Aureimonas sp. SA4125: one gene and its partner. The protein of the gene in region 1 binds, or shares a complex with, the protein of each later gene. Links are inferred from orthologs where the notes say so. Each region holds a gene or a part of one and is shown in the gene's direction. Other genes may lie near its edges. The genes, in order: secY and secA.

The links.
Region 2: the proteins of secY (region 1) and secA are in contact, whole or in part, in a crystal structure (PDB 3DIN), measured with the Thermotoga maritima proteins. The link is inferred for Aureimonas sp. SA4125 from one-to-one orthologs. Residues at the interface, in WP_004081795.1 of Thermotoga maritima: Glu108, Gly109, Glu110, Glu111, Ala236, Glu237, Arg238, Arg239, Ile240, Thr241, Ile242, Gln243, Tyr244, Ala245, Arg246, Arg247, Val248, Thr249, Gly250, Arg251, Arg252, Val253, Tyr254, Gly256, Ala257, Ser258, Thr259, Tyr260, Leu261, Pro262; in WP_004082002.1 of Thermotoga maritima: Glu261, Ala262, Arg263, Lys300, Ala301, Arg302, Thr303, Ile304, Ile305, Leu323, Tyr324, Asp325, Pro326, Val329, Ser330, Tyr333, Ile336, Lys340, Phe345, Val349, Glu363, Phe364, Tyr374, Ser375, Gly376, Gly377, Glu393, Ile395, Thr482, Ser483.

The regions. Positions count from the first base shown.
Region 1 is NZ_AP025032.1:2,503,383-2,507,705, reverse strand. The notes cover bases 671-3,493. They hold secY (preprotein translocase subunit SecY), read left to right. Parts: upstream 671-1,321; coding sequence 1,322-2,665; downstream 2,666-3,493. Other genes in these bases: Sa4125_RS11590 (adenylate kinase), read left to right, coding at 2,662-3,330; rplO (50S ribosomal protein L15), read left to right, coding at 719-1,192; rpmD (50S ribosomal protein L30), read left to right, coding at 671-700. Outside these bases: rpsE (30S ribosomal protein S5), read left to right, coding at 1-427; more of rpmD, read left to right, coding at 497-670; rpsM (30S ribosomal protein S13), read left to right, coding at 3,559-3,927; rpsK (30S ribosomal protein S11), read left to right, coding at 4,013-4,323. UniProt on the Escherichia coli protein: The central subunit of the protein translocation channel SecYEG. Consists of two halves formed by TMs 1-5 and 6-10.
Region 2 is NZ_AP025032.1:3,838,560-3,851,532, forward strand. The notes cover bases 5,614-8,872. They hold secA (preprotein translocase subunit SecA), read left to right. Parts: upstream 5,614-5,984; coding sequence 5,985-8,672; downstream 8,673-8,872. In the rest of the region: Sa4125_RS18190 (ComF family protein), read right to left, coding at 1-489; Sa4125_RS18195 (methyltransferase domain-containing protein), read left to right, coding at 581-1,480; Sa4125_RS18200 (hypothetical protein), read right to left, coding at 1,613-1,918; Sa4125_RS18205 ((deoxy)nucleoside triphosphate pyrophosphohydrolase), read right to left, coding at 2,096-2,503; Sa4125_RS18210 (GNAT family N-acetyltransferase), read right to left, coding at 2,579-3,370; bifunctional glutamate N-acetyltransferase/amino-acid acetyltransferase ArgJ, read right to left, coding at 3,351-4,592; Sa4125_RS18220 (peptidylprolyl isomerase), read right to left, coding at 4,670-5,596; Sa4125_RS18230 (murein L,D-transpeptidase family protein), read right to left, coding at 9,040-10,044; Sa4125_RS18235 (acetyl-CoA carboxylase carboxyltransferase subunit alpha), read right to left, coding at 10,355-11,308; Sa4125_RS18240 (site-specific tyrosine recombinase XerD), read right to left, coding at 11,480-12,481; Sa4125_RS18245 (hypothetical protein), read right to left, coding at 12,478-12,660; Sa4125_RS18250 (shikimate kinase), read left to right, coding at 12,862-12,973. UniProt on the Escherichia coli protein: Required for protein export, interacts with the SecYEG preprotein conducting channel.

The DNA.
Region 1 (4,323 bases):
CGTCGTCGTCGGCGACCTCAAGGGTCGTGTCGGCTTCGGCCACGGCAAGGCGCGTGAAGTGCCTGAGGCCATCCGCAAGGCGACGGAAGCCGCCAAGCGCGACCTGATCTTCGTGCCGCTGCGCGATGCGCGTACGCTCCATCACGACGTCGCTGGCCGCCATGGCGCCGGCAAGGTCTACATCCGCTCGGCCGAGGCTGGTACCGGCATCATCGCCGGCGGTCCGATGCGCGCGGTCTTCGAGGCCGTCGGCGTTCATGACGTCGTCGCCAAGTCCCTCGGTTCGTCCAATCCCTACAACATGGTGCGCGCGACCTTCGACGCGCTCAAGGGATCGATGCATCCGAAGGATGTCGCCTCCCGTCGTGGCATCAAGTATTCCGCGCTCCAGGCTCGCCGTCGCGACCTCGTAGCCGTTGAAGACTGATAGGCCGAAGATTGATTTGGCGGGGCAGGGCGCTCGGAGCGTCCGCCTGCCTGACGAAGGAGCCAAGCGATGGCCGATACGAAAACCCAGGGCAAGACTGTCACAGTCGAACAGATCGGTAGCCCGACCCGCCGTCCGATCGAGCAGCGCCAGACGCTGATCGGTCTCGGCCTCAACAAGATGCACCGTACCCGGACCCTCGAGGACACGTCCTCGGTTCGCGGCATGATTGCCAAGGTCAGCCATCTCGTCCGCGTTGTGGACGAGGCCTGATCCCGAGGAGCTTATCCGATGAAACTCAATGAGATTTCCGATGTGGCCGGCGCCACCCATTCGCGCAAGCGCGTGGGTCGCGGTATCGGTTCGGGAACCGGCAAGACCGGTGGCCGCGGCGTCAAGGGACAGAAGTCCCGTTCGGGCGTTGCGATCAACGGCTTCGAGGGCGGCCAGATGCCGCTGTATCGCCGCCTGCCGAAGCGCGGCTTCGTGAACATCTTCGCCAAGGACTACACCGTGGTGTCCCTGGCGCGCATCCAGATCGCGATCGACGCCGGCAAGCTCGATGCGAGCAAGCCGATCGACGTCGACGCGCTGAAGCTGGCCGGCATCGTTCGCAAGACCCGCGACGGCGTTCGCCTGCTCGGCGACGGCGAAGTGACCGGCAAGCTGGCGATCACGGTCGCCGGTGCGTCGAAGTCGGCGATCGAGAAGATCGAAAAGGCTGGCGGTTCCGTCACGCTTCCCGCGGTTGCCGCGGAAGCCTGATCACCGGCCGGGCGAGGGCTGAAGCCTTCGCTTGATTGCGTCGGCACAGCCGCCTATCTCTCGTGCTCCCTCGGGGGGAGGGGGCTGTTCGTCCGACTCCCCCTTGAGGCAATCCGGAGATAACACGCGATGGCATCGGCTGCGGAACAACTTGCCGCGAATCTGAATTTCTCTGCCTTCTCGAAGGCCGGAGACCTCAAGAAGAGAATCTGGTTCACCCTCGGGGCCCTTCTGGTCTACCGCCTGGGAACCTACATCCCGATGCCCGGCATCAACCCGGAAGCGCTGGCTCAAGCCTTCCAGCAGCAGTCCTCCGGCATTCTCGGCCTGTTCAACATGTTTGCCGGCGGCGCCGTCGGGCGCATGGCGATCTTCGCCCTCGGCATCATGCCCTACATCTCCGCTTCCATCATCATCCAGCTGATGACCTCGGTCATTCCGACGCTGGAGGCGCTGAAGAAGGAGGGCGAGCAGGGCCGCAAAGTCATCAACCAGTATACGCGCTACGGTACCGTGCTCCTGGCTCTGGTGCAGGCCTACGGCATCGCCGCCGGCCTCGAATCGTCGTCCAACATCGTCAGCGATCCCGGCACGTTCTTTCGCATCTCCACCGTCCTGACGCTCACCGGCGGCACGATGTTCCTGATGTGGCTGGGCGAGCAGATTACCTCGCGCGGCATCGGCAACGGCATCTCGCTGATCATCTTCGCCGGCATCGTCGCGAATCTTCCGAGCGCCATCGCCAACCTGCTGGAGCTTGGCCGCACCGGAGCGCTGTCGGCGGCGATCATCCTCATCGTGATCTTCGTGGCGATCGCCTGCATCGCGGGAATCGTGTTCTTCGAGCGCGCCCAGCGCCGGCTGCTGATCCAGTACCCGAAGCGTCAGGTCGGCAACCGGATGTTCCAGGGCGACACCTCGCACCTGCCGCTGAAGCTGAACACCGCCGGCGTCATCCCGCCGATCTTCGCCTCGTCGCTTCTGCTCCTGCCGGTGACGGTCGCCAATTTCGCCGATACGGCGAGCCTGCCGGGCTGGGCGGGGACGGTCATCGCGTCGCTCGGACATGGGCGTCCGCTCTACATGCTGCTCTACGCGGCGATGATCGCCTTCTTCGCCTTCTTCTACACGGCGGTGGTCTTCAATCCGAAGGACACGGCAGACAACCTGAAGAAGCACGGTGGCTTCATCCCCGGTATTCGTCCGGGCGATCGTACGGCGGAGTATATCGACTTTGTGCTGACCCGGATTACGGTGATCGGCGCTATCTATCTGGTCGTCATTTGTCTACTGCCCGAATTCCTCATATCGGCCGCCGGCGTTCCGTTCTATCTCGGTGGCACCTCGCTGTTGATCGTGGTCAGCGTGACGATGGATACCGTCGCCCAGGTGCAGGGACACCTGCTGGCACATCAATACGAAGGGCTCGTCAAAAAGGCGAAGCTCCGTGGGGGGAAACGGGGAGCAAGATGAGGCTGATACTTCTAGGGCCACCGGGTGCGGGCAAGGGGACGCAGGCCCACCGTCTCATCGTGAAATACGGCATCGTGCAGCTCTCGACCGGCGACATGCTGCGGGCCGCGGTCGCGGCGAAGACCGAGATCGGTCTCAAGGCGAAGTCGGTGATGGATGCCGGCTCGCTCGTCTCGGACGAGATCGTCAATGCCATCATCGCCGAGCGGATCGACCAGGCGGACTGCGCCAACGGGTTCATTCTCGATGGCTATCCCCGGACGCTTCAACAGGCCGATTCGACTGAGGCCATGTTGAAGGCGAAGGGGATGAAGCTCGATCACGTGATCGAGATGCGCGTCGACGACGAGGTCCTCGTCCATCGCGTCTCCGGGCGCTACACCTGCGCTGAATGCGGCGCTGTCTATCATGATACCGATCGCAAGCCGCGTGCTGAGGGTGTGTGCGACGACTGCGGGCATTCGAACTTCAAGCGTCGCCCCGATGACAATGCCGATGTGATGCGCACCCGCTTGCGCGCCTACTACAAGGAGACCTCTCCTCTGGTGGGCTATTACCACTGCAAGGGGATTCTCAGCTTCATCGACGGCATGAAGGCCATCGACGAGGTGACGGCGGATCTCTCGGCGATCATCGAGAGTACCGGGAAGGCTGCTGCCGTCTGACCGCGACGACATCGGATCCCGGGGCCTCGAGCCCCGGCTGACAAGCAATGAGAAGCGCCGGCTTGGTTGACTCCCGCCGGACTTCCAGACTATATCCGGCGCCATATCGCGATTTTCCTGCGGTCGGCCCGGGTTCCTTTCGAGGAGCACGAGCCGGGCGCTGTTCGCTTATCGGCTCCGTTCCTTGCTTCACAAGGGCTTCGAGCCCCATTTTCAAGGAGTACGGACTTGGCCCGTATCGCAGGCGTTAATATCCCGACCAACAAGCGCGTCGTCATTGCGCTTCAGTACATTCACGGCATCGGTCCGACCGTCGCGAAGGAAATCGTCGAGAAGGTCAATCTCGGCCCCGAGCGCCGCGTCAACGACCTGACCGATTCTGAAGTCCTCCAGATCCGCGAGATGATCGACCGCGACTATCAGGTCGAGGGCGACCTGCGTCGCGAGACATCCATGAACATCAAGCGTCTGATGGACCTCGGCTGCTATCGTGGCCTGCGTCATCGTCGCGGCCTTCCGGTCCGTGGCCAGCGCACGCACACCAATGCCCGCACGCGCAAGGGTCCTGCCAAGGCGATCGCCGGCAAGAAGAAGTAATTGCCGAGGCGCCCGCTGAGCGGGCGCTTGGGTGGTGGAGCCGCTGGAACTACGGCGGTGTCGATATCTCAAGGAAGAATGAACCATGGCTAAAGAGCAGCGCATCCGCCGTCGCGAGCGCAAGAACATCTCGTCGGGCGTCGCGCACGTGCAGTCGACCTTCAACAACACCCTGATCACCATCACCGACGCGCAGGGCAACACGATCGCCTGGTCGTCGGCTGGCGCCCAGGGCTTCAAGGGCTCGCGCAAGTCGACCCCGTTCGCCGCCCAGATCGCTGCCGAAGATGCTGCCAAGAAGGCGCAGGAACACGGCATGCGGACGCTGGAAGTCGAGGTCTCGGGTCCCGGTTCCGGCCGCGAATCGGCGCTGCGCGCCCTGCAGGCTTCCGGCTT
Region 2 (12,973 bases), 1.3 Mb from region 1 along the record:
GCGCGCCGCCTCGCCGCGCACGAGCGCCCGCGCCAGTTCCGCCGACTGGTTGAACCGCCGCCGCCATAAACGCCCCCGGTGCAGCGGAACGGGCACGACGATCTCGGCATCGGCGAGGAGATCCTCGCCGGCGCGGCCCATCCAACTGGCCATCAGCGGCACGAGGTCGGTGCGGTCGCCATATTTCAGCGCGGCGACGAGACGGGCGGCGAGCCCGTCATAGATCACAGCGGAGCGATGGCGAGCGAAGGGCGGCGGGTCGGCGATCGCCTGCGGCGACACCGCCCCCTCCCCCGGATCATAGGAAAAGGGCAGGCCGAGCACGTCGCAATAAGGCCGCTCGATGAAGCGCAGGAGCGTCCAGCAACGGGCACAGAGAGCATCCGGGCCGCCGACCGCCACCCGGCAGCCGGCACAGACTGGCGGGAAAAGCAGGTTCGCCACGATCTGCGACATCACCCCGGCGCCACGCTGGACCGACAGTGCCATGCCCGTCTCCTGGAAAAAGGATCGAGGCCATCACGATACGCCGCCCTACATCGGCTACAAGCTTTGAAAGTCGCAGCAACGGAAAAACTAAATGAGCGCCACCCCGATCTTCGATCGCACCCTCCTTGATCGCCGCCGGCAACGCGTCTCCCTCGACCCCGCGGCGGCTTCGGCACGCTTCCTTCTGGCAAACGTCGCCGCCGAACTTGCCGAACGACTGTCGCTGGTCGAGCGGCACTTCGCCCTCGGCATCGACCTCGCCAGCCATTCCGGCGAGATGGCCGAGCTTCTCCGCCAGAGCGGCAAGGTGGGTACGCTGGTGCGGGTGGAACGCCTGGCCTCGCTCGTCGGCGACAGCCTTGCCGTGGTCGCCGACGAAGAGGCCCTGCCGCTGAAGGAGGGCTCGGCCGATCTCGTCGTCTCGGCATTGTCGCTGCATCTCACCAACGACACGCCCGGCGCCCTTATCCAGGCGGCGCGGACGCTGCGCCCGGACGGATTGTTCCTGGCGGCGCTCCTCGGTGGCGAGACGCTGAACGAGTTGCGCACCGCGCTTCTCGAGGCGGAGGCGGAAATCCGCGGCGGCGCCTCGCCGCGCGTTCCACCCTTTGTCGACATTCGCGACGCCGGTGCCCTGCTGCAGCGCGCCGGTCTTGCCCTTCCGGTGACGGACCAGGACCGGCTCACCGTGCGCTATGATTCGATGTTCGGTCTGATGCGCGACCTGCGCGCGATGGGAATGGCCAACCCGCTGACGGCCCGCAGCCGCACGCCGACGCCGCGTCGCCTTTTCCTGCGCGCGGCGCAGATCTACCAGGAGCGTTTCGCCGACGCCGACGGCCGCGTCCGCGCGACCTTCGACATCGTCTATCTCTCCGGATGGAAGCCGCATGAAAGCCAGCAGAAGCCGCTGAAGCCCGGCAGCGCCAAGGCCAGTCTCGGCGAGGCGCTCGCCGACCGTTCCCGGGTGTCCCGTCCGCCAACATCGTGACGGCCTCGCCGAAGCGGCGACCGGGCGCAAACGGGGCGAAACCTGCCAGCCTGCTGGCGGGCCAGCCTGCGGCCCATCGTGGCCGGGTGCGACGAGGGCAGTTTCACGGGCTGCCGTCGCGGTGACGCCGTCTCAGCAAGCGCCGCGCTGGGTACCATCCGGGAAGAGAAGGCACGGTCCCTTGTCGGGGTCCGTCAGCACGCTGAGGCGCGACACGTAGTGTTTCTTGTCCGAACGGACGCTCGAGCCCGTCGTGACGGTATCCAGCGTCTTGACGCGCTCGGCGGCCACGAGCTTGGCCTGGTGATCGGCGGTCGGCACGACGATCATCGCCAGCGCGACGGCAATCGATCCGAACAGGAGCGTGGCGCGAAACAAGCCGCCACGCGCTTCGACGAGGGTGTCGGAAATCCCCGACTTCTGACTGACATCTCTCATGGAACACCTCCGTCTGGCAAAGCGAGGCGGACCGGACCGCCGTCGCCTTCTCGACTTTGACTGTGCCGTGGGAGCGGTGAAAATTGCCTTAAACTGTCCTCTGGTCCTTCAGGATCGATTAGCACCTGAGGCAGGCATTTTCGGCGCGCCGCGGGCGGCAGCGGCGGGGCTCGCCGCTCAGAGGAGGTCGACGAGGAAGGGGATGATCGGCGCGTCGGCCGGCGGCATGGGATAGTCGCGCAGCGCTTTCGGCCGGACCCATTTCAGCCTTTGTCCCTCGCGCGGTGTCGCGATGCCCTCGAATCGGCGGCAGACATAGAGCGGCATCAACAGGTGAAAGTCCTGATATCTATGGCTTACGAAGGTAAGCGGCGCGAGGCAGGCGGCCTTCGTGACGATCCCGAGTTCTTCCTCAAGCTCGCGGATCAGCGACTCCTCGGGTGTCTCGCCCGGCTCGACCTTGCCGCCCGGAAACTCCCAGAGGCCGGCCATCGACTTGCCCGCCGGGCGCTCTGCGATGAGCACCCGCCCATCGGCATCGACCAGCGCGCACGCGACGACGAGAACCAGACTGATTGCAGACATGCTGAAGAGATCCTTAACTCTCGGACCCCGGCTGGTCCGCAAAGGCTGCGTGAGCGAGGTCCGGCTCGACGCGGTTCAGGCAGGCGGCGCGCGGTAGACATAGCGATAGGCCTCGACGAAGCCGAGCTTCCGATACATGGCGAGCCCCGCCGCGTTGTCGGCCTCGACCTGCAGCCAGGCGGTACGCGCCCCCATCGCCCGCGTGTGGCGCAGAGCCGCCGTGACGATGCCGCGGCCGATGCCGCGTTGCCGCCGGTCAGCGGACACCGCGACATCGAGGACGCCGGCAAGGTCGTTGTCCCGGATCGCCAGGGCGACGGCGACCGGTCGGGCTCCCTCCTCGAGCAGAAAGAGCGCCGAGGGCGGCCGGATCAATTCGAGGATCTCGGTCAGTCCCTCCCGCAGCTCGGCCGGCCGCTCGTGTACGACCAGACTGGCTTCGATGTAGCGATGGACGTCGCCGATCGGCGTGAGCTCGGACACGACGTCGGGGTCGCAATCCGTCAGGTCGAGACCGGCAAGATCTGCCGAGAAGACGATGGATTCGCCGAAGGACGACCAGCCGAGATCGTCGAGATGCTGGACAAGCTGCGGCGGCGCCAGCGGCGACTGGCGAAACAGAAAGGGCCGACCAAAGGACTTGAACCGCGCGGCCGCACGCTCGACCCTTGCCGGAATGTCGAGATGGTCGGATCGGTCGAGCGGGTTGACCGAGTTCAGGCGCTTGGCGGGAAAACCCGCGGTCAGCCTGACCGCCCAGGTCCCGTCGAACTCCGTCTGGCTCGCGGGCCAGGCGCGAAAGCCTGCGGCCTCCAGCCGCCGGACGACGGCGAGCTGCGTCAGGTTCTCAGCTTCGATAGTCGCCATTGATCTCGACATAGTCCTTCGTCAGGTCGCAGCTGTAGACGGTCCAGCGCCCGCTGCCGAGACCGAGGGCGACATGGATCGGCACTTCCTGCCCCTTCATCACGGCCGCGGCCGAAGCTTCGCTGTAGTCCGGATCGCGCTCGCCGTTCAGCGCCACGCGAACCCCGCCGAAGGAGATCGTCAGCCGGTCGCGGTCGGCGGGCTCGCCGGCCTTGCCGACGGCCATCACGACGCGGCCCCAGTTGGCGTCCTCGCCGGCGACGGCGGTCTTGACCAGCGGCGAATTGGCGATCGACAGCGCGATGCGCTTGGCCGAGGCGTCGCTGACGGCGCCCTCCACCGTCACCTGGATCTCGTGCCGGGCGCCCTCGCCGTCCCGCGCCACCTGGCGGGCGAGATCGAGGAGCATGCCGGCGAGCGCCGAGCGGAAATCCTCCAGCCTGATATCGGCAGGATCGGAAATCTCCGGGCACCCGCGGGAAGCGGCAGCGCCGGTCGCGATGAGAAGCAGCGTGTCTGAGGTCGAGGTGTCGCTGTCGACGGTCACCGAATTGAAGCTCGGCTCGACCGCCTGCGACAGCATGGCCTGGAGCGTCGCCGCCGGCAGCGGCGCATCGGTCGCGAGGAAGGAGAGCATGGTCGCCATATCGGGCGCGATCATGCCGGCGCCCTTGGCGATGCCGTTCAGCGTGACAGTGACGCCGGCGATCTCGACCGCACGGGTTGCGAGCTTCGGATAGGTATCGGTGGTCATGATGGCGTCGGCAGCGTCGCGCCAGCGTGCGCCGGTCGCCTCCTTGGCAAGCCCTTCCAGAAGATGGCTGAACTTGGCGGCGTCGAGTGGCTCGCCGATCACCCCGGTCGAGGCGAGGAAGACCTCGTTCGAGCGGCATCCCACCGCCTCCGCCGCGGCGACCGCGGTCATCGCCGTCGTCTCGCGGCCACGCCGTCCGGTGAAGGCGTTGGCATTGCCGGAATTGACGACGATGGCGCGAACGCTGCCGCCCTTCAGGTTCTCGCGGCAGAGATCGACAGGCGCGGAAGGACATTTCGAGCGGGTGAAGACCCCGGCGATGCTGGCGGGGGCGTCCAGCACCATCATCAGAACATCGGTCCGGCCCTTGTACTTGATGCCCGCCGCGGCGGTCGCGATGCGCAGGCCCTCGATCGCCGGCAGGTTGGCATAGTCGGTCGGTGCCAGCGGCGAGATGCTTGTGCTCATGGAAGTCCCCATCCCAGTGTCATTGAAAAAGGGGCGCGCCATCGCTGGCGCGCCCGTCAGTGTCCGGCGGTGGCTGCTTACTGCGCGGGCGCCGTGGCCGGCGCGGCATCGGCGGGCGCAGCGCCCGCAGGTTCCGCGCCCTCGGCCGGCGGAGCGGAGGCGGCCTTTTCCATCGCCTCGACGGCGGTCTTCATCGCCGGATCGACGTAGACGACCTTCTGTTCCTCGCGCGCCTTCTGCACCAGGACCATGTACTTCTCGCGCATGATGACCTGACGGATCTGCTCCTTCACCGCGTCGAACTCGGGCTGCTTCTGCGGGCGCTTCTCGGTCACCTGGATGATGTGCCAGCCGAACTGCGTCTGCACGGGCTGCTGGGTATACTTGCCGACTTCGAGCGCGTAGGCGGCCGTCTCGAACGGCGGCACCATCTGGCCGGGGCCGAAGAATCCGAGATCGCCGCCCTCGGGACCCGAGGGACCGTTCGACTGCTCGGCGGCGAGCGTCATGAAGTCGGCACCGCCGTCGAGCTTCTTGATGATTGCCTCGGCCTCTTCCTTGGTCTTCACCAGGATGTGGCGGGCATGCAGTTCCTCGACCGGCTTGATCTTGGCGACCTCGGCGTCGTAGCGCGCCTTCAGCTCGTCATCGGTGATGGCGTCGACGCCCTGCTTCTGGAAATAGGCATTGTGCAAAGCGCGCTCACGCAGGAAGGCGATGCGCGCCTCGACGACCTTGTCCTTCGCGATTCCGGCCTTCTCGGCTTCCTGCGCCAGCGACTTGATGTCGATCAGCGCCGAGAGGACGGCGAGTTTGCGCTGCTCGGGCGGCAGCTTGCTGAACTGCTCGCCGAGATCCTGCGCAGCCAGGTCGAGATCGCCTGCCGTGATCGACTGGTCGCCGACCTTGGCGACGACATCGCTATCGGCGGCCAGCGACGGGACGGCCAGCGTCATCAGGGATAGGCCGGTTGCGGCGAGCAGAAGCTTGATGGTCTTGGTCATGAAGGTTCCTCGGGTCATCTCGGGGTAAGAAGCCGGCGCCCGTTGCCAGATCTTCCTGAAAACGGGTTCTGAAAGTCTTGGCTTTGCGGTCTTTTAAGGGCCGGAGCGCGCCTCTCTGCGGCGTTGACATCGCTTTGCCCCCCTCTTATCTCTCTCGCGTCGTCAAAGTCCAGCCGCGCCCCTGTCGCGACCCAGGCAGACAGGGGACGGGCCTTATGCCGGAACGATACGCAAGCCCCTGATCCTGCTGCGCAATTGGCTTCGGCAAGCCGGCATGGCGGCACTGCCTCGTGATCGGTTGGGGCAAGGTCTGGACCGCTTTGCGGCCGCTCGTCGGTAGATCCCTCCACCGGCAAGCGTCTCGATTCATCTTTAGAAAGGCCTGTTCATGGTCAGTCTCGGCGGCATCGCCCGCAAGTTGCTCGGTTCGTCGAACGATCGGGTTGTTCGACGTTTCGAGCCCTTCGTGCGGGAAATCAACGCGCTCGAGGCCTCGCTGGTAGGCTTGAGCGACGAGGCGCTGCGCGGCCGTACCGACGAGTTCCGAGCCCAGATCGCCGCCGGCACCCCGGTCGACAACCTGCTCGTTCCGGCCTTCGCGACAGTGCGCGAAGCCGCCAAGCGGGCTCTCGGCATGCGCCATTTCGACGTCCAGATGATCGGCGGCATGGTCCTGAACCGCAAGTCGATCGCCGAGATGCGGACCGGCGAGGGCAAGACCCTCGTCGCGACCCTACCCGTCTATCTCAACGCGCTTGCCGGCAAGGGCGCGCACGTCGTCACCGTGAACGACTATCTCGCCACGCGCGACGCGGAATGGATGGCCAAGGTCTATCGCTTCCTCGGAATGTCCGTCGGCATCATCACGCACGGCCTCTCGGACGACCAGCGTCGCGCCGCCTATGCCTGTGACATTACCTACGCCACCAACAACGAGCTCGGCTTCGACTACCTGCGCGACAACATGAAGTACGAGCGCGGCCAGATGGTGCAGCGCGGCCATCACTTCGCGATCGTCGACGAGGTCGACTCGATCCTGATCGACGAGGCGCGCACGCCGCTCATCATCTCCGGCCCGCTCGACGACCGATCCGATCTCTACAAGACCATCGACGCCTTCATCCCGCAGCTCGGTCCCGAGGACTACGAGCTCGACGAGAAGCAACGCCAGGTCTCGTTCACCGAGGACGGCACAGAGAAGCTCGAGCGTCTGCTGGAATCGGCGGGCCATCTCGTCGGCGCCTCGCTCTACGACATCGAGAACGTCGCGATCGTCCACCATGTGAACAACGCGCTGAAGGCCCACACGCTGTTCCAGCGCGACAAGGACTACATCGTCCGCAACGACGAGATCGTCATCATCGACGAGTTCACCGGCCGCATGATGCCGGGCCGGCGCTATTCGGAAGGCCTGCACCAGGCGCTGGAAGCCAAGGAGGGCGTCACCGTCCAGCCCGAGAACCAGACGCTCGCCTCGATCACCTTCCAGAACTATTTCCGCATGTACGAGCGTCTTGCCGGCATGACCGGCACGGCGTCGACGGAAGCGGCCGAGTTCGGCGACATCTACGGCCTCGATGTGCTGGAGATCCCGACGAACCTGCCGGTCAAGCGCATCGACGAGGACGACGAGGTCTACCGGACGGCGGACGAGAAGTTCAAGGCGATCGCCAACGAGATCAACGAGGCGGCTGGCCGCGGCCAGCCGGTCCTCGTCGGCACGACCTCGATCGAGAAGTCCGAAATGCTGGCCGAGCGGCTGGCCAAGGGCGGGCTGAAGAATTTTCAGGTGCTGAACGCCCGCTATCACGAGCAGGAGGCCTATATCGTCGCGCAGGCGGGCGTGCCCGGCGCGGTGACGATCGCCACCAACATGGCCGGTCGCGGCACCGACATCCAGCTCGGCGGCAATGCCGACATGCGCATCGAGCACGAACTGAAGGACATGCCGGAGGGCCCGGAGCGGACCGCCGCCGAGGAGGCGATCCGGACCGACATCAAGCGCCTGAAAGATCAGGCGCTGGCTGCCGGCGGCCTCTACGTTCTGGCCACCGAGCGGCACGAGTCGCGGCGCATCGACAACCAGCTGCGCGGCCGCTCCGGCCGTCAGGGCGATCCCGGCCGGTCAAAGTTCTTCCTGTCGCTGCAGGACGACCTGATGCGCATCTTCGGCTCCGAGCGCATGGACACCATGTTGACCCGGCTCGGCCTGAAGGAGGACGAGGCGATCGTCCACCCCTGGATCAACAAGGCGCTGGAGAAGGCGCAGAAGAAGGTCGAGGCGCGCAACTTCGACATCCGCAAGAACCTTCTGAAATACGACGACGTGATGAACGACCAGCGCCGCGTCATCTTCGAGCAGCGGCTCGAACTGATGGATGCGGAAGGGCTGACGGAGACGGTCACCGACATGCGCCAGGCGACCATTGAGGCCGCCGTCGCCCGACATATTCCCGAGCGCGCCTATCCCGAGCAGTGGCAGACCGCCGAGCTGCGCGAGGAGTGCCTGGAGCTTCTCAACCTCGATCTGCCGATCAAGGAATGGGCCGACGAGGAAGGCATCGACGAGACCGTCATCCGCGAACGCATCCTCGACGCCGCGGACGCCATCTTCGCCGAGAAGACCGAGCGTTTCGGGCCGGAGATGATGACCTACATCCAGCGGTCGGTCGTCCTCCAGACCATCGACCTTCTCTGGCGCGAACATCTGGTCAACCTCGATCACCTGCGCTCGGTCGTGGGTTTCCGCGGCTACGCCCAGCGCGACCCGCTGAACGAGTACAAATCGGAGGGCTTCGAGCTCTTCGAGACGATGCTCGGCCATCTGCGCGAGCGCACCACCGCGCAGCTGATGCGCGTCGAGGTCGTGCGGCAGGATGAGCAGCAGCAGTCTCAGGACGATCTGCTGCCGATGATGACGGCGCATCACATCGATGCCACGACCGGCGAGGACGATGCCACCGGCCTGTCCGCCGACAACGAGGATCCAAGCCTCTGGGGTGTCGTCGGTCGCAACGAGCCCTGCCCCTGCGGCTCGGGCAAGAAGTTCAAGCACTGCCACGGCGCTTTCGCCTGAGAGCGGGAGCCGGCAGGCGGCACGTTCAAGGACCGGGGCGGCAGCGTCCCGGTTTTTTATGCGCTGACTGAAGCGTTGCCGCCCTCGGAATGCGGGATGGAGCCGGCAACCGGCCTTGTCCCGCCTCGATCGGCGTCGCTGGCTGGGAAGTGCCGGTGGCGCGGCGCTTTCCGGCGCGGTGCCGGCAACGAAGGACGATTTGAGCGCGACGGCTTCGCTGCGGCGCTCGTCGGCCGAGCACTCCGACGGGGCAAGCCGCGGGAGGAGGTCCGCAGCCCATCCCGCGCCTTGGCGTTCGGTCGGCTCGCCATGACCATGCGAACGGCCGGCCGCCGACGCGGTCCGGCGACGCGCGGCCCGGCCGGGACTACTTCGTGAAGCCGTCGAAAACGGTCGCCTTGCGGGTCTTCAGCGGCTTGCCGAAACGGTCGAAACCTTCGCGGCGGTGCTGCTCGGCGGCATAGGCATCGGCGGTGATCGGCGTGCCGGTCTTGTAGCTGAAGGTCGAGACGGGCGCGAATTCGTGCGGCTTCATCTGCGCAAACAGCCTGTCTTCCTCGGCCTGGTCGGACAGGCGCTTGGCGGCGACCTCGACGGTCTCCTCGACCACCGGGCAGGGCCCTGCCGGCAGGAGGGTCTGGCCGGGCTCCAGCAGGGGATCGAAGACGTAGCGCTTTTCGCAGACGCCGACATTCGGCACACGCTTGGTGAGTTCGAAACGGTCCGACCCCTCCTTCAGCATCTTCCAGAACGCGTAGTGCTCGGACTGGCGATGCCGGGCAAGGTTCTTCGGTGTCATGCGGAAGGGAAAGGCCTGGATCTGGAACGAGCGCTGACCGCCGGCAAAGCTGTCACGGGCGAGCGCGTAGAGTTCCTCGACCTGCCAGTCGTCCATGGCGTAGCACCCGGACGAATTGCACGAGCCGTGGATCATCAGGTTCTGGCCGGTAAAGCCGTGCGAGCGGTCATAGGCGTTGGGATAGCCGATGTTGACGGCGAGATGGTGCTGAGAGCCCGGGTTCAACTGCGACGGCACGACGGTGTAGAAGCCCTCGGGCCCCTGGCGATCGCCTTCGGCCTTCTTGGGCCCGAGCTTTCCGGACCAGGCGCAGATCGAGTAGGTCTTCAGAAGTTCGTACTTGCCGCTCGACTTCTGCTTCCAGACCTCGAGCGCGGATTCTTCCTTGAACAGACGAACCAGGATCGGCGACGTCAGCCCCATGTCCTTGGTCTTCATCACCTTGATGAGGGCAGCGGGAACCGGCGCCTGCGGTCCCATCAGGTCGCCGAAATCGGCGCCCGGCTGACAGGCCGAGACGGCAAACAGGCTGACCGCGAGCGCGGCGGCAGTGATCAGACGTCTGACGAGCATGCCCGTCCCCCTGTTCGGCAGGGGGCTTCAACCCCGCTGCCCCTTGCATCCATCCTGCCCCACGGCCGCACAGACCGCTGGCACCAGCCCGAACCCTGGCAAACCCTTGCTCGGACTCAGACAATTTGTCTCTTGTTTTGACTCCGCGGGCCCTAACGATGCGTTAACATCGCAGCCCCGGCCGCGGAATACGCCCTTCGATCCCACAAGGACGACGCCATTGTGACGAAGGTCGAGCGGTAACGCTAGGTCACGAGCGTGGCGGTTCTGCCACGATCGCCGCAAAAGGGGACGAGCGGCCCTGGCGAACTTACAAATTCCGGCCGATCGCCAGGAACTTTTCGCGGCGTTCGCGCCGCAGCGTCGCGCCATCGCGGGGCGTCAGTTCCGCAAACGCCGCCCGGATGCGCTCTGCCGTGGTGTCGATCGCCACACCGGCATCGCGATGCGCGCCGCCGATCGGCTCGGGCACGATTTCGTCGATGACGCCGAAGCCCTTCAGGTCCTGTGCGGTGATCTTCATCGCCTGGGCAACGTCCTGCGCCCGTGTCGCGTCGCGCCAGAGGATCGAAGCGCCGGCTTCCGGCGAGATGACGCTGTAGATGGCATGCTCCAGCATCAGCACCCGGTTGGCTGCTGCCAGCGCGATGGCACCGCCCGAGCCACCCTCGCCGATGATCACCGACACGAGCGGCACCTTCAGGTTGAGGCAGGCCTCCGTCGAGCGGGCGATCGCCTCGGCCTGGCCGCGCTCCTCGGCGCCGATGCCGGGATAGGCACCGGCCGTGTCGACCAGCGTCAGGACCGGAATGCCGAAACGCTCGGCCATCTCCATGATGCGGACAGCCTTGCGGTAGCCCTCGGGGCGGGCCATGCCGAAATTGTGCTTCAGCCGGGTCTGGGTGTCAGACCCCTTCTCCTGGCCGATGATCGCGATCGACTGCCCGTCCAACCTGCCGAAGCCGGAAATGATGGCGTGGTCCTCGGCGAAGAAGCGGTCGCCGGCCAGCGGCGTGAAGTCGGTGATCATCCGCTCGACATAGTCGAGGCAATGCGGCCGGTCGGCGTGACGGGCGACCTGCGTCTTCTGCCAGGGCGTCAGCTTTCTGTAGAGGTCGAGCAAGGCATCGTGCGACCGCTTCTCGAGCCGCTGGATCTCCTCGGTGACGTCGACGCCATCCTTGTTCTCGCCGATCCCCTTCAGCGCGATGATCTGGCTTTCAAGGTCGGCGACCGGCTTTTCGAAGTCGAGATAGTTGTGCATGAGCGACCGAAGCCGTCCTTTCGACACAGGGAGATCCCCGGCACCTCTCGTGAGGTCAGCGGGGCTTGTCGGCCGCCGGCGGAAGGCGGGTCAGAGTGCGGCGCAAACTGACGATGTGCCCGCGTCTTGTCAAGAAATGCCGTCGACCGCCAGCCGGGCCGCGGTGCGGGGTCAGTCGCGGCTCGTCTCCGACAGCGGGTGATGATCGGTGACGAGGCGGATCAGGCGCTCTTCCAGGACATGGGTATAGATCTGCGTCGTCGAGATGTCGGCATGGCCGAGAAGCTCCTGCACGGCCCGGAGGTCGGCGCCGTTCTGCAGAAGATGACTGGCGAAGGCATGCCGCAGCACGTGCGGAGAAACGCGCGCAGCGGGAATCCCGGCGCGCGCCGCCAATGCCTTGAGGTCGCGGGCAAAGGCCTGGCGGGTCAGATGACCGCTTTCCGACAGAGCCGGAAACAGCCAGGGCTGCTCGGCCGGAGACGGCATGCCGGGCGCTTTCAGCGCCGCAAGCGCCTCTGCGAAACCCGCAAGCGCGTCGCGGGCACGCTCGCCGATCGGCACCATGCGCTCCTTGTCGCCCTTGCCGCGAACGATCACCAGCCGATTCTTCGGCCGGAGCACCGAACGCGGCAGGCTGACGAGTTCCGAGACGCGCAGGCCCGTCGCATAGAGAAGCTCGACGAGGGCATGCAGCCGCCGCGCGCGGGCGAGCGCCGCCCCCGTCACGTCTGGATCGGCCGCCGACGCCGCGGCGGCGTCGATCAGGCGGTCGACCTCGTCCTCGCTCATGATCTTTGGCAGCGGGCGTGCCTTGCGCGCCGTCTCGATCGGCCCGGTCGGATCATCGCCGCGCATGCCCTCGGCGTAGAGGAACTTGTAGAACTGGCGCAGCGAGGACATCCGCCGCGACTGGCTGGAGGCGGCGAAGCCACGCGCGGCGAGATCGGAGACGAAGGCCCGGATGTCGTCGCTCGATGCCGCGGCAAGGCTCGTCCCGCGGGAGCCGAGAAAGTCGCTGCTGTCGTCGAGATCGCGGCGATAGGCGGACAAGGTGTTCTCCGCAGCGCCGCGCTCCACCGCCATCATCTCGATGAAGGTCTCGATGTCGACGCCGTCACGGCTGGCGGGCCGCGCTGCCGGGCTCGGCCTGCCCTTCTCTCCACCCGTCATGGACGCAGCGGCATGATCGGCTCGCCCTCGGCGGGCGGCGGCTGCAACTGGTCGAGCGGCAGGATGATTTCGACCGGATGCTGGGCCGGCTCGACGAAGAAGACGAGCGCGGCCATGGCAGCCAGGATCAGTCCGCAAACGAGAACGAGCGTCGTCAGGAGACGGACAAGCGTTGGCATGACGACAAGGCCATTCTGACTCGAGGACACGGCGGTTCAGGTCCGCTTGAGCGGGACGCATTCGCTCCCCTTCCTTTAAAGAATGCAGCCGGTGGCGCAAGCGCGAAGCCACAACCGGCGCGGCCCCTTCCCGCCTTGACGCCAGCCCCGATTTCCTGTCTCCCAGAACAAAATTCTCCTGGGGGAAGACCACGTAGGACGATGAGGAGCGAAACCCGCCTGGACGATAACCTCGACATCGCCACGCGTCTCGGTGGCCGCTGCATCACGCTGATCGGCCTGATGGGCGCCGGCAAGTCGACGGTCGGCCGGA